2 regions of the Serratia sp. GW822-FHT06D09 genome follow, and region 2 is predicted to be linked to the other one. Evidence: predicted binding sites of a transcription regulator. Region 2 holds the regulator's gene; the other holds the start of a gene.
The links. Region 2 encodes CRP, which controls carbon source genes, mostly activating them, when cyclic AMP is high. Its sites were predicted from a motif close to ATGTGANNNNNNTCACAT; they were not measured.
Positions count from the first base shown of each region.

Region 1 (7,390 bases), on a different contig from region 2:
GATCCATAAATCGCGGAAGGCTGAGGTGAAGCAGATCTGCGCACGCTCAATCAGCAGGCCAAAACCGATACCGAACAGCATGGCGATACCCAGCTTCGGCGCATCGAACAGCGTCCAAAGTGACCAGGCTACCGACAGACAGAAAATCACCATGCCCAAACGGAAGCGGCGGCGCGCCTGCTCCGGCTTTTGCGTCAACGGGGCGGCGGCTTTTACCTTCTGTAATTTCACCGGGATGCGGAACATCGGCAACAGGGTAAATTTGGCGCCAAAGTAGGAGCCAGCAGCGGTCGCCAGTGCGAAGAACCAGGCGTGCAGCGAGAACTGAGGAATACCGGTAAAGAACGCCGCCAGGTTGCAGCCCATCGCCAGACGGGCACCGAAGCCGGCGATAATGCCGCCCAAAAGCGCCTGCACAATGCGAATGCGGTGCTGTGGCTGGCGCAGCTTGATGTTATTGGCCCACAGTGCGGCAGCGATACAGCCAGCGAACATGCCGATGATCATCCTGCCGTCGATGCGCTGCAGCGGCGTGCCCTCAAGGCCGATAACCTTGAAGTAGCCCCATTGCTCAGGGTGCAGGCCGAACCACTGCAATACATGGCCACCCCAGCGGGTAAATTCCCCGGTTACCGCCCAGAAGGTACCGGTCAAACCAAAGTAGTAGGTAGAGAGGATCCCTGCGGCAATCACCGCGGGTAAAGGTGCCCAAAAGCGCACCAGGTATTGAGACTTGAACTGCTGCCAACTCATGGCATCTCCCGTGCGTAGTATCCATAAGAAAAAACCTTATAAATGATACGCCATTTTCTGCCATTTAACGGTGAATTTCAGGCATAAAAAAACCAGCCCGAAGGCTGGTTTCTTAGTCCGATTAACCGCAAGCGGTCAAATCAGATGTTATGCATCACCGAAACGGCGACGTGGTGCAGCCGGAGCGGCGTCATCACGACGTGGGGCGCGTTGGCCGTCACGGTTGAAGTTACCGCCACGACGTTCGCCACCGTTGCCGGCAGGTGCAGCAGCACCGCCTTCACGACGATCACCGAAAGAACGACGACCTGGGTTTGCCCCTTCACGACGTTCGCCGTTGAATGGACGACCACCGCCACGACGCTCGCCGTTACCTGCACCAGCACCGCCTTCGCGACGCTCACGACGTTCATGCGGCTGTGCATCGCCCAGCAGTTGCATGTTCATCGGCTTGTTCAGGATACGAGTACGGGTGAAGTGAGACAGGATCTCGCCCGGCATGCCTTTTGGCAGTTCGATGGTCGAGTGACCAGCAAACAGCTTGATGTTACCGATGTAACGGCTGCTGATGTCACCTTCGTTAGCGATCGCGCCAACGATATGGCGAACTTCAACGCCGTCATCACGGCCCACTTCAATGCGGTACAGCTGCATTTCGCCAACGTCACGGCGCTCGCGACGTGGGCGATCTGCGCCACCATCACGGCTGTCTGGACGTGCGTCACGACGACGGTCGCTGCCGCGGTCGTCACGGTCGTTGAATTCACGACGCTGACGTGGTTTGAACACGGGATCCGGTGGCAAGATCAGAGGACGTTCGCCCTGTGCCATTTTCAGCAGTGCTGCGGCCAGGGTTTCCATTTCCAGCTCTTCTTCCGGCTGCAGTTTGGCCAGCAGTGCGCGGTACATGTCCAGATCGCTGCTTTCCAGCTGTTGCTGTACTTTAGCGGCGAACTTGGCCAGACGACGCTCACCCAGCAGTTCTGCGTTTGGCAGTTCAACTTCTGGAATGGTCAGCTTCATGGTGCGTTCGATGTTGCGCAGCAGGCGGCGTTCGCGGTTTTCTACGAACAGCAGCGCACGGCCGGCACGACCAGCACGGCCGGTACGGCCGATACGGTGAACGTAAGACTCTGAATCCATAGGGATATCATAGTTTACCACCAGGCTGATACGCTCAACGTCCAGGCCACGAGCAGCAACGTCGGTTGCGATCAGGATATCCAGACGACCATCTTTCAGGCGCTCCAGGGTCTGCTCACGCAGTGCCTGGTTCATGTCGCCGTTCAGTGCTGCGCTGCTGTAACCGCTGCGCTCCAGCGCTTCAGCCACTTCCAGGGTCGCGTTTTTGGTACGAACGAAGATAATCGCCGCATCAAAGTCTTCCGCTTCCAGGAAACGCACCAGCGCTTCGTTTTTACGCATGCCGTGCACAGTCCAGTAGCTCTGGCTGATGTCCGGACGGGTAGTGATGCTGGATTGGATGCGCACTTCCTGCGGCTCTTTCATAAAGCGGCGGGTAATGCGGCGGATCGCTTCCGGCATGGTTGCGGAGAACAGCGCGGTCTGATGTTCAGCCGGAATCTCTGCCATGATGGTTTCTACGTCTTCGATAAAGCCCATGCGCAGCATTTCGTCGGCTTCATCAAGCACCAGACCGCTCAGGTTAGAGAGGTTCAGGGTGCCACGCTTCAGGTGGTCCAGCAGACGGCCTGGAGTCCCTACTACGATTTGCGGGCCCTGACGCAGAGCGCGCAGCTGCACGTCATAACGCTGGCCGCCGTACAGGGCCACGACGTTAACGCCATGCATGTGTTTGGAGAAATCAGTCATCGCTTCAGCAACCTGAACCGCCAGTTCGCGGGTCGGTGCCAGCACCAGGATCTGAGGTGCTTTCAGGGAAGCGTCAAGGTTGTGCAGCAGTGGCAGCGAGAATGCTGCAGTTTTACCACTACCGGTCTGTGCCATGCCCAGCACATCACGGCCGTTCAACAGGTGAGGAATACACTCAGCCTGGATCGGTGAAGGTTTTTCATAGCCCAGATCGGTCAGGGCAGAAATGATCGGAGCAGACAGCCCCAGGTCAGCAAAAGAGGTTTCAAGCTCAGTAGTCATGTACACGTGCCTCATTAATAATGGCAGCCAGTCTACATAACTCGTCGAGAAAATTTTCAGTCATTTTCATTGAAAAGTGTGAACCGGCTCAAATTAGATTATAAAACGAACAAAAAAGCCCTCGCCCGTTAAGACGATAACTTTGGCAAAAAACCAATGTATATCAGGCTGATAGTTGTTCGTCAGCTATTGCTGGTCCGATTCCGATAGGTCGTCTTGTTCTTGGCCTAACAGCGCCAATTCCAACAATGCATAGCGGTGCTCAACGAAGTTATGAACGTTGTTAGCGACCGTCAGTTTGAACAGCGCCGAAGCGGTGTCCTTGTCCCCCAGACTTAGGTAATGCTTACCTAAATAGAAGTCAGTTTCACTGAGATGCTCAGCGAGCGAAGTGTTATCCGTTGCATCTGCCTTGAGCCTTTCCATCAGCGTTTTTTCACTGATGTTGCCCAGGTAGAATTCGACAATATTCCATCCCCATTGCCCTCGGTTCGCTTTGTCATAACGCTGCTGGAGCGCTACGTCAGCCTTCTTGGGATCGATTTCTCTTTCCACCAGATAAAGCCACAACGAACGGAAGGGATCGTTTGGGTCGTCTTGATAAAACGCCTGCAGATCATCCTGCGCCAACGGGAAGCGGCCGCCATAATACAGTGCGATGCCCCGGTTTAAACGCGCGTAATTGTAAGTTGGATCAAGCTCTAGTACAGAATCAAACGCTTCATAGGCAGCATCAAAATTGCCTGCCTGCGTTAAGTAAATGCCCAGGTAGTTGAAAACTTCTGGCATATCAGGACGTATCGCCAGCGCTTGCGAGAAATCATTGCGCGCCAGTGCACGTAGCCCGAGGCTATCATACAGCACACCGCGCTCATATAAAAGCTGCGCACGCTCATCGTCCGTCAGTGCCCGGCTGGCAAGTATTTGTTCCATGCGCGCCAGGATCACTTCCTGCTGCAGAGTTGGCTGCAACGGGATCGCCAAAACTTCGTCTTTACGCCAATCATGGTTGCTGCATCCTGCCAGCATGAGTGCTGTCGCAACGTAACACCAGCGCAAGAAAGGCTTCATTTCCCACTCCCGAAGACAAACATTGGATGAACATCCTTTCATCCGTTTGCTAATACGCAAGCATCCTACCCGCGCGATACGAACAGCTCCCAACCCCATGGCCGGGAGCTGTAAATCTATCTATACAGTTATTCTGCTTCAGGCGCAGGTGAACCTGCTTCTGGTGCGGTCGCTTCTTTGATGCTCAGACGCACGCGGCCCTGACGGTCAACTTCCAGTACCTTAACCGGTACTTCCTGACCCATCTGCAGATAGTCGGTCACTTTCTCAACGCGCTTGTCTGCGATTTGAGAGATGTGCACCAGACCTTCTTTACCACCACCGATCGCCACGAATGCGCCGAAATCAACGATACGGGTAACTTTACCCTGGTAAATACGGCCCACTTCGATCTCGGCAGTGATCTCTTCGATGCGGCGAATAGCGAATTTCGCTTTCTCACCGTCGGTAGCAGCGATTTTCACTGTACCATCATCTTCGATTTCGATGGTAGTGCCGGTCTCTTCGGTCAACGCACGGATGACAGAGCCGCCTTTACCAATCACGTCTTTGATCTTGTCCGGGTTGATTCGGATAGTGTGAATACGTGGTGCAAACTGAGAGATATCGCCACGCGGAGTGCTGATAGCCTGTTCCATCACACCCAGGATGTGCAGACGCGCGCCCTTGGCCTGGTTCAGTGCAACCTGCATGATTTCGCGGGTGATGCCTTCAATTTTAATGTCCATCTGCAGCGCGGTAATACCGTCACGGCTACCCGCCACTTTGAAGTCCATGTCGCCCAGGTGATCTTCGTCACCCAGAATGTCGGACAGAACCACAAAGTTGTCTTGTTCTTTCACCAGGCCCATTGCGATACCCGCAACGGCGGCTTTGATTGGCACACCAGCGTCCATCAGCGCCAGAGAAGCGCCACAGACTGAAGCCATGGAAGAAGAACCGTTAGATTCGGTGATTTCGGAAACCACACGCACCGTGTACGGGAAATCTTCTGCTTTAGGCATCATAGCCAATACGCCGCGTTTCGCCAGGCGACCGTGACCAATTTCACGACGTTTAGGCGAACCTACCATCCCCGTCTCACCAACGGAGTACGGAGGGAAGTTGTAGTGGAACAGGAAGCTGTCGGTCTTCTCGCCCATCAGCTCATCCAGGTTCTGCGCATCACGTGCGGTACCCAGAGTTGCAGTAACCAGAGCCTGAGTTTCACCACGGGTGAACAGTGCGGAACCGTGGGTACGCGGCAGTACGCCGGTGCGCACGTCCAGGCCACGGATCATGTCTTTTTCACGGCCGTCGATACGCGGCTCGCCACGCAGCACGCGGCTACGAACGACGTTTTTCTCAACGCTGCCCAGGATGTCCTGAATTTCAGACGCGTCCAGGGTTTCGTCCTGCGCCAGCAGGGTTTCAACAACGCTGTTCTTGATCGCATCTACCTGAGCGTAACGCTCTTGTTTTTCGGTGATGTGATAAGCGTCGCCCAGGCGGCCTTCTGCCAGTTCTGCAACGCGCGCGTGCAGCGCTTCGTTGACTGCAGGTGCCTGCCAATCCCACTTAGGCTTGCCGGCTTCGGCAACCAGGGAATTGATGTTCTCGATAACGATCTGCTGTTGCTCGTGGCCAAAGACCACCGCGCCCAGCATTTGATCTTCGCTCAGAACGTCAGCTTCGGATTCAACCATCAGCACTGCGCCTGCGGTACCGGCAACCACCAAGTCCAGGCTGCTTTCTTTCAGCTCGTCAGTCGTTGGGTTCAGCACGTACTGGCTGTTGATGTAACCCACGCGAGCAGCACCGATTGGGCCATTGAACGGAATACCGGACAGGCTCAGGGCTGCAGAGGCACCGATCATCGCAACGATGTCCGGGTTAACCTGCGGGTTTACGGAAACCACGGTCGCGATCACCTGAACTTCGTTCAGGAAGCTGTCCGGGAACAGTGGACGGATCGGACGGTCAATCAGACGGGAAGTCAGAGTTTCGCCTTCGCTCGGACGGCCTTCACGACGGAAGAAGCTGCCCGGGATACGACCAGCAGCGTAGGTACGCTCCTGATAGTTAACGGTCAGTGGGAAGAAGCTCTGGCCTGGTTTGGCTTTTTTCTGGCCAACTACGGTAACGAATACGGCGGTGTCATCCATGCTCACCATCACGGCGGCGGTGGCTTGACGAGCCATCATACCGGTCTCAATAGTGACGGTATGCTGGCCATACTGGAATTTGCGAATGATCGGTGTCAGCAAAATTATATCCTTAGATTAGGCGCGCAATCGTATTGACGACTCGACACGCCATTGGCTCGATTTGCCTTCTCACTACATCCTCGCGACTAATGACAATCCTTATCTCAAGCCTGAGACAAAGCCTCTCATTAGCCGCGCGAACCTCTGTAATGGAAGATCCTGTTTGGAAACATCAGTAATACATTAACCTGATTTGCTTATGCTTCCTAGAAGAAAGGGGCCCAAATAGGCCCCTTTCCACTGAAACTCGCTAGATTAGCGACGCAGACCCAGACGCTCGATCAGGCTGGTGTAACGTGCTACATCTTTACGCTTCAGGTAGTCCAGCAGCTTACGACGCTGAGAAACCATACGCAGCAGACCACGACGGCTGTGGTGATCTTTTTTGTGCTCTGAGAAGTGGCCTTGCAGATGGTTGATCTGCGCAGTCAACAGGGCAACCTGAACTTCGGAAGAACCGCTGTCGTTAGTACCACGACCGAAATCAGCTACGATTTTAGCTTTAGCTTCAACACTTAGAGACATTGTAATACTCCAGATTATAGATAATAAATACAGGCGCCGATCTCTAATTCAGCAACCCAATGCATAAGCTGCGCCATTCTACCCTTAGCGCAGTGCGATCGCAAGGCAGTGCGTTTTCTGCCCTCAGTCGAAATATTCGACGACCAGGCGGCGCGGCGCCACACGACCGTCATCGGCGATATCACCCACGCCGATAAATTTACGCTCTTCACCTTCGGTGATACGTACCATGCCCGAGGCCGGCGCACCGGCAACCTGTACGGGCTGCCCCTGCTTAACGTATCCCGCGACTACCGGCAGCAAATTCACTTCCGGGTAGTTCTCCACCGGGCTGTCCATCGGCATCAGCAGAGGATCGAGCAGCTCGCCTGGCGCGACTTCCTGTGCCTGTGCCTGCTCCAGCAATTCGTTCAGCTGTTCCAGCGTGACCATCCTTTCGATCGGATAGGTCGCCACCTGCAGACGACGCAGGTAGATCACGTGTGCTCCACACCCCAGCAGCTCACCGAGGTCGTCGGTAATGGTGCGGATGTAGGTGCCTTTCGAACAGTGAATTTCCAGCTCCAGTTCGTCCCCTTCCCAGCGGATAAACTGCAGATCGTAAACGGTGATGCTGCGTGCTTCGCGCGGAACTTCGATACCTTGACGAGCATACTCATAGAGTTTCTTGCCCTGGTACT
Region 1 is NZ_JBXALO010000010.1:77,725-85,114, forward strand. It holds gene yedE (selenium metabolism membrane protein YedE/FdhT) at 1-753, opposite strand, end outside; gene AC1RKG_RS20775 (DEAD/DEAH family ATP-dependent RNA helicase) at 901-2,868, opposite strand; gene yrbN (protein YrbN) at 2,858-2,938, opposite strand; gene nlpI (lipoprotein NlpI) at 3,055-3,939, opposite strand; gene pnp (polyribonucleotide nucleotidyltransferase) at 4,068-6,185, opposite strand; gene rpsO (30S ribosomal protein S15) at 6,441-6,710, opposite strand; gene truB (tRNA pseudouridine(55) synthase TruB) at 6,834-7,390, opposite strand, start outside.
Region 1: the regulator CRP is predicted to act here: its motif matches at 2,945-2,962, upstream of yrbN (protein YrbN).

Region 2 (7,390 bases):
AAATCATCCCGATGTGGCGGAATCCCTCCAGGGAATCTTTTAGGGGCCCGCGTCAGTGTTCTCACATTAAGATAAAAAGTCACGGGCGGTGGCTGGTTGAAACGAACCCCATCTGCTTACAGGCTCAGTTCGCCACGCAAAAAAATCTGCGCATAGCCGCCTATCAGGGTACGGTCGCCTTTCAGTTCGCAGAACAGCTCACCGCCGCGCGCCGAAATCTGCCGCGCGTGTAATTGATGGCGGCCGAGACGGGCGCTCCAGTAAGGCATCAACGTGCAGTGTGCAGAGCCGGTAACCGGATCCTCACCGCCGTCCAGCGTGAAATAGCGCGAAACGAAATCCACCGTTTCGCCCGGTGCGCTGGCGATCACCGCGCGCCCGGCCAAAGCAATCAACGCCGGGATATCCGGCTGCAACGCTCGCACCTGCGTTTCGTTTTCCAGCACCACCAGCAGCGCATTGGCTTGCCACACTTCCTGCGGTTCAACACCCAACAGCGCACTCAGCCCGGCAGGCGTCGCGATTTTTTGCGGCGGTCGGGACGGAAAATCCAGGATCAAGCGTTCGCCATCTTCGGCGTCGCGCTTAACGTACAAATCACCGCTTGCCGAACGGAAACGGATATCCTGCAACGCCGGATTGACCGCGCTGAACATCACGTGCGCCGCCGCCAGCGTGCCGTGGCCGCACAGATCCACCTCACGATGGGGAGTAAACCAGCGAATGGCCGACATATCGCCATCGTCCCAGACGAAGCTGGTTTCAGGCAGGCTCAGCTCATTGGCGATCGCTTGCATCTCGGCGGTCGACAACGCCTGTTTCAGCAGGCATACGCCGGCCGGATTGCCGCGAAGCCCTTCGCCGGTGAAGGCCACTACGTGGAAGTAATTTTCTGCCATCCGCAACTCCTTAATGCCAGATGAGTAACACACAGGCCGCCGTCAGCAGCCCCATAGACAGATTAAAGATGATCCAGGCCTTTTTGCTGCGTAACAAGCGGCCAATCACCGTGCCGAAGCCGAGCCAAATCACCCCGGCAACGATATTCACCACCAAAATGCCCAGCGAGATCGCCACAATCGACGTGTTGTACCTGTCGCCTGCCAGGCTAAAACTGGCCACCGCCCCCAGCGCCATCAGCCAGGCCTTGGGATTAAGGAACTGCAACAGCCAGCCCTGATACAAGCGTATCGGTTTGGGCGGCGCCACGTCGGTCTCCAGCTTTTCATAGGCGGCAGTGGCCACTTTCCACGCCAGCCACAACAGGTACAGGCTGCCGAGGATTTTCAGCACCAGGTGCAGCGCAGGATAAACCAGGATCAGGCTGCCGACCCCGAACGCCACCAGCAGCAATATACTTTGCATCCCCAGCATGATGCCTATCATCAACAGCAGCGAGCGCATAAAACCAAAATTGGCGCCGGAGGTGGTCAGCAACATATTATTAGGGCCTGGCGTGATTGCGGCGACCCACAGGAAGCCTAACATCGAAAGAAATAAACTCGGTTCCATGAGGTGGGTGCTCCTCACCCAGGGTGATTTTTTGCAGTATTATTGTCAGTTCAGGATAGTGAAGCTAACAGCGCACTATTAATCCCACAATAGCCGCCAATAAGATTTTTACTCAGGTTATGCATGAATCCTTTCGCCCTTTGACCGGGGCCAGTAATCCGCATCTGCAGACGCTGCTGCCAAGGCTGGTGCGCCGCCGCGTGCAGCTAAAACCACATTGGCAACGGCTGGAATTGCCCGACGGCGACTTTGTCGATCTCGCCTGGAGCGAAGATCCGGCTCAGGCTGCCGGCAAGCCGCGCGTGGTGCTGTTCCACGGACTGGAAGGCAATTTCTACAGCCCCTACGCTCACGGTCAACTCAACGCCTGGCGTGAAAAAGGCTGGCTTGGCGTGGTGATGCATTTTCGCGGCTGCAGCGGCGTGCCGAACCGCAAGCAGCGCATCTATCACTCCGGAGAAACGGAAGATGCGCGTTTCTTTCTGCAGTGGCTGCGCGCAACCTACGGTGAAGCCCCCACCGCCGCGGTCGGGGTCTCGCTCGGCGGCAACATGCTGGCCTGCTACCTGGCACAGCAGGGGGCGGACAGTCTGCTGCAGGCGGCTGTCGTGGTTTCGGCACCGCTGATGCTGGAGCCCTGTTCGTGGCGTATGGAACAAGGCTTTTCGCGCGTTTATCAGCGCTATCTGCTTGGGCAACTCAAACAAAATGCCACCCGCAAGCTGCTGCACTACCCTGACACGTTGCCACTCAAGCTGCCGCAGCTCAAAGCGTTGCGCCGGATCCGCGACTTTGATGACGCCATTACCTCGCGCATTCACGGCTTCAGCGACGCCAGTGATTATTATCGCCGTTGCAGCGCCCTGCCGCTGTTGCCGGCGATCCAGACGCCGTTATTGATCATCCATGCCAAAGACGATCCCTTTATGACCGACGAAGTGATCCCCGAGGTCACCTCGCTGCCGCACAACATTGAGTATCAGTTGACCGAGTTTGGCGGCCACGTCGGTTTTGTCGGCGGCACCTTGAAACACCCCCAAATGTGGCTGGAATACCGTATTCCATCCTGGCTTTCCCCTTATCTGGACACAACCACGTGATTATCCCCTGGAAAGAACTGGAAACTGAGACCCTAAACAGCCTGATCGAGTCCTTTGTGTTACGCGAAGGCACCGACTACGGCGAGCACGAACGCTCGCTGGAACAGAAAGTGGAAGACGTGCGCCGCCAGTTGAAAAACGGCGAGGTGCTGCTGGTTTGGTCAGAACTGCATGAGACCGTCAACATTATGCCGCGCGGCCAGTTCCGCGCCGGGCAGGAAGAAATTTAGTGGCGATCGGTTCTATGACTGACGGAAAAAATCAGGTAACAATGGATTATTGCAAACCAACGCGCGGAATTTTGCCCTTGGCGAAAGGGCGTCAAACAGACCAATAATCATATCTGACGCCTGCGCATTTAACACGGAGTGACCTACCACCATGTCCGCCAAACATCCCGTTATCGCAGTGACCGGCTCCAGCGGGGCCGGCACCACCACCACCAGCGTGGCGTTCCGTAAAATCTTTCAGCAGTTGAACATCCGCGCCGCCGAGCTGGAAGGCGACAGTTTCCACCGCTACACCCGGCCGGAAATGGACGCGGCGATCCGCAAAGCGCGCGATCTCGGCCGCCATATCAGCTATTTCGGCCCCGAAGCCAATGACTTCGGCCTGCTGCAACAAAGCTTTCTCGACTACGGCAAAAACGGCACCGGTCGCTCACGCAAGTATCTTCATACCTACGATGAAGCGGTACCCTATAATCAGGTTCCCGGCACTTTCACCCCATGGGAAGCCTTGCCGGCACCGACCGATGTGTTGTTCTACGAAGGGCTCCACGGTGGCGTCGTGACCGAACACATCGACGTGGCCAAACACGTCGATCTGCTGGTCGGCGTAGTACCCATCGTGAACCTGGAATGGATCCAGAAGTTGATCCGCGATACCGGTGAACGCGGCCACTCCCGCGAAGCGGTAATGGATTCGGTGGTTCGTTCAATGGAAGACTACATCAACTACATCACGCCGCAGTTTTCACGTACCCATATCAACTTCCAACGGGTGCCGACGGTAGACACCTCCAACCCGTTCGCCGCCAAGGCTATCCCTTCGCTGGACGAGAGCTTTGTGGTGATCCACTTCCGCGGGCTGGACCAGATCGACTTCCCTTATCTGCTGGCAATGCTGCAGGGATCTTTTATCTCGCATATCAATACGCTGGTGGTGCCGGGTGGCAAAATGGGGCTGGCGATGGAACTGATCATGGCGCCGCTGGTGCAGCGACTGCTGGAAGGAAAAAAAATCGAGTAATCTACGGGGCGCGGTACAACCGCGCCCCTTTATCCGTTACGCCAGGTCGCGGATTTCAAAACTGTGGGTCACGCTGGCGGCTTTGCTCAGCATCAGTGAAACCGAACAGTACTTCTCGGCTGACAGGTTGACCGCACGTTCCACGATCTTGTCGCTCAAATCTTTGCCGGTCACGATAAAATGCAGGTTGATGTGGGTAAACAACCGTGGCGCTTCTTCGCGGCGTTCAGAGGTCAGTTTCACCTCGCAATCACGCACGTCGTTGCGTCCTTTTTGCAGGATCGACACCACGTCGATAGCACTGCAGCCCCCTACTGACATCAGCACCATTTCCATCGGACTGGGTGCTTTATCGCCGGCGTTGCCGTCCATCAATACCTGATGGCCAGACGCGGATTCACCCAGAAACGTCAACCCTTCCACCCACTTAACTCTTGCCTGCATGCTGGTCACTCCGGTTAATTTCTTAAAATCAGAGTACGCTTTCGCATAGAAACTGGCAACGGAACCTGATGCTAATCATGCTGAAGCGAGACAACACGAGACACCCGCCTCACTCTGTGCTACAAACAGAGCCGCAATAAATCTTTCCGGGACACTGATTTCAGGGAAACTCCCAGGGAAAGGCTCCTTTACCGGTATGTTAACAGAATGTAGCTTGCAGCTCTCCCGGCAAGTTAATATGCTAGAGCGACAGCGTATATTTATGACACGCCTCAAAACCTGCTGATAGCCACCATTAAAACAACGGCGACAGCACGTTTTACAGGGAACTCTGACCCCTGTGACACAAGGCAGCGATAACAACAGAGGATAACAGCGAATGGTTCTCGGCAAACCGCAAACAGACCCTACTCTCGAATGGTTCCTGTCTCATTGCCATATCCACAAATATCCATCCAAAAGTACGCTGATTCACCAAGGTGAAAAAGCCGAAACGCTTTACTACATCGTCAAAGGCTCCGTCGCGGTGCTGATTAAGGATGAAGAAGGTAAAGAGATGATCCTGTCCTACCTTAACCAGGGGGATTTCATCGGCGAGCTTGGATTGTTTGAAGAAGGTCAGGAGCGTAGCGCCTGGGTTAGGGCGAAGACCGCCTGTGAAGTGGCTGAAATTTCCTACAAGAAATTCCGCCAGCTGATCCAGGTAAACCCGGACATCCTGATGCGCCTGTCTGCCCAGATGGCAAACCGCCTGCAGATAACCTCTGAGAAAGTGGGTAACCTCGCCTTCCTGGACGTTACGGGCCGCATCGCGCAAACCCTGCTGAACCTGGCGAAACAGCCTGATGCCATGACCCATCCGGATGGCATGCAGATTAAAATCACCCGTCAGGAAATTGGCCAGATCGTCGGTTGCTCTCGTGAAACCGTGGGTCGTATTCTGAAAATGCTGGAAGATCAAAACCTGATCTCCGCTCACGGCAAAACTATTGTCGTTTACGGCACCCGTTAATCACTGAAAAAACGGCGCGATAATTCGCGCCGTTTTTTTATGCCCCGATTTATCATGTGGCGCCGACTGATTTATCATCCGGAAGTCAACTATGCACTGCGACAAACGCTGGTGCTGTGCCTGCCGGTTCTGCTCGGGCTGTTGATCGGCCAACTGCAATACGGCCTGCTATTTTCCCTGGTTCCCGCCTGCTGTAACATCGCCGGGCTGGACACGCCCCACAAACGCTTCTTTAAACGCCTGATCGTCGGGGGTTCGCTCTTTGCGCTTAGCAGCCTGCTGCTGCAACAGGCACTGCTGTGGCAAGTGCCGCTACCCGCATTGATGCTCGGCCTGGCACTGTTGCTTGGCGTCAGCGGCGAAATCAGCCCACTGCACGCCCGCCTGCTGCCCGCCGCGCTGGTTGCCGCCATATTCTCTCTCAGCATGGCCGGTACGGTGCCGCTTTGGCACGCGCCGGTGTTATATATCGTGGGTACCGCCTGGTACGGCCTGTTTACCTGGTTCTGGTTCAAGCTGTGGAAAGAGCAACCGATGCGCGAGTCGCTCAATCAGCTCTATCTGGAGCTGGCGGACTACTTCGAAGCCAAATATTCGCTGTTGACCCAGCACACCGATCCGCAGACCGCCTTACCACCGCTGCTGGTGCGCCAGCAAAAGGTCATGGATCTGATCACCTTGCTGTATCAGCAGCTTAATTTTCTGCCCCATGCCAGCAATCTCGAACAAAAGCGCCTGCAACGCACCTTTCAGGTCGCGCTGGATTTGCAGGAACACATCACCGTCAGCCTGCACCTGCCGGAAGAGGTCCAAAAACTGGTAGAGCAGAGCCAGGCCGAAGCCATTATCCGCCGCAATGCACAGGTGATTGCCAATCGGCTGCGCACGGTAGCGCACGATATCCTCTATCATCAGCATTCTCAGCGTTTCAACATGGACCATGAGTTGGCAGCCCTGGAAAAAGTGGCGGCGCAGCACCCGGACAACCCGGTCGGCCAATTCTGTTATTACCACTTCAGCCGCATCGCCCGCCTGCTGCGCACCCAGCACCCACTCTACCGACGCGATCTGATGGCCAATCAAAACCGTCTGCCATTCTGGCCCGCGCTGGTCAGTTACCTGTCGTTCAAATCCAACGCCCTGCGCAATGCGGCTCGGCTGGGAGTCACCCTGGCGGCGGGCAGCAGCCTGGGCATGATTTTCAATCTGCCAAAACCTTACTGGATCTTGCTGACCATCATGCTGGTGAGCCAAAACGGCTACAACGCCACCCGGGTACGCATCCAGCACCGTGCGCTCGGCACCTTGGTTGGGTTGGTGATTGCCGCCGGATTACTGCAGCTGCAACTGCCCGAGGCTGAGACGCTGGGCGTGATGCTGGTGATCACGCTGCTGGCCTATCTGGTTTCACGTAAAAATTACGGGCTGGCGGTAATTGGCTTTACGGTGACGGCGGTTTACACCCTGCAACTGTTGGCACTGAACGGCACCCACTTCCTGGTGCCGCGCCTGATCGACACGCTGATCGGCTGCGTACTGGTGTTCGGCAGCACCATCTGGCTGTGGCCACAGTGGCAAAGCGGTCTGCTACGCAAGAACGCCCATCAGGCGTTGGAAAACGATCAACAGGCGCTGCGCCTGTTGCTGGAAGAGCAAGAACCCGATCCCAGCGCGCTGGCTTATGCCCGCATGCAGGTCAATCAGGCGCACAACGCGCTGTTCACCTCACTCAATCAGGCGATGCAGGAGCCGGGTTTTGAATCGAGCTACCTGGCAGATATGCGCCTGTGGGTTACGCACAGCCAGTTTATTGTCGAACACCTGAATGCGATGACCATTCTGGCGCGCGAGCACTATATGCTGACGCCAAAGCTGGCGGAGGAGTATCTGCAGTCTTGTGAAATCGCGCTGCAAAGCTGTCAGCAGCGGCTTGAATACGACGGGCCGAGCAGTGGCAACGGCATTATGCAGCCACCGGATTTGCAGCCGGATATGCCGGTGACTGAAATGGAACGCCATCTGCGGCGGATTTTGTCCCACCTGAGCGTCATGCACACCATCTCGTCACTGG
Region 2 is NZ_JBXALO010000016.1:9,075-16,464, forward strand. It holds gene AC1RKG_RS23670 (PhzF family phenazine biosynthesis protein) at 117-899, opposite strand; gene AC1RKG_RS23675 (LysE family translocator) at 910-1,512, opposite strand; gene AC1RKG_RS23680 (hydrolase) at 1,632-2,612, shown strand; gene AC1RKG_RS23685 (YheU family protein) at 2,609-2,842, shown strand; gene AC1RKG_RS23690 (phosphoribulokinase) at 2,994-3,863, shown strand; gene AC1RKG_RS23695 (OsmC family protein) at 3,900-4,307, opposite strand; gene crp (cAMP-activated global transcriptional regulator CRP) at 4,687-5,319, shown strand; gene AC1RKG_RS23705 (YccS/YhfK family putative transporter) at 5,374-7,390, shown strand, end outside.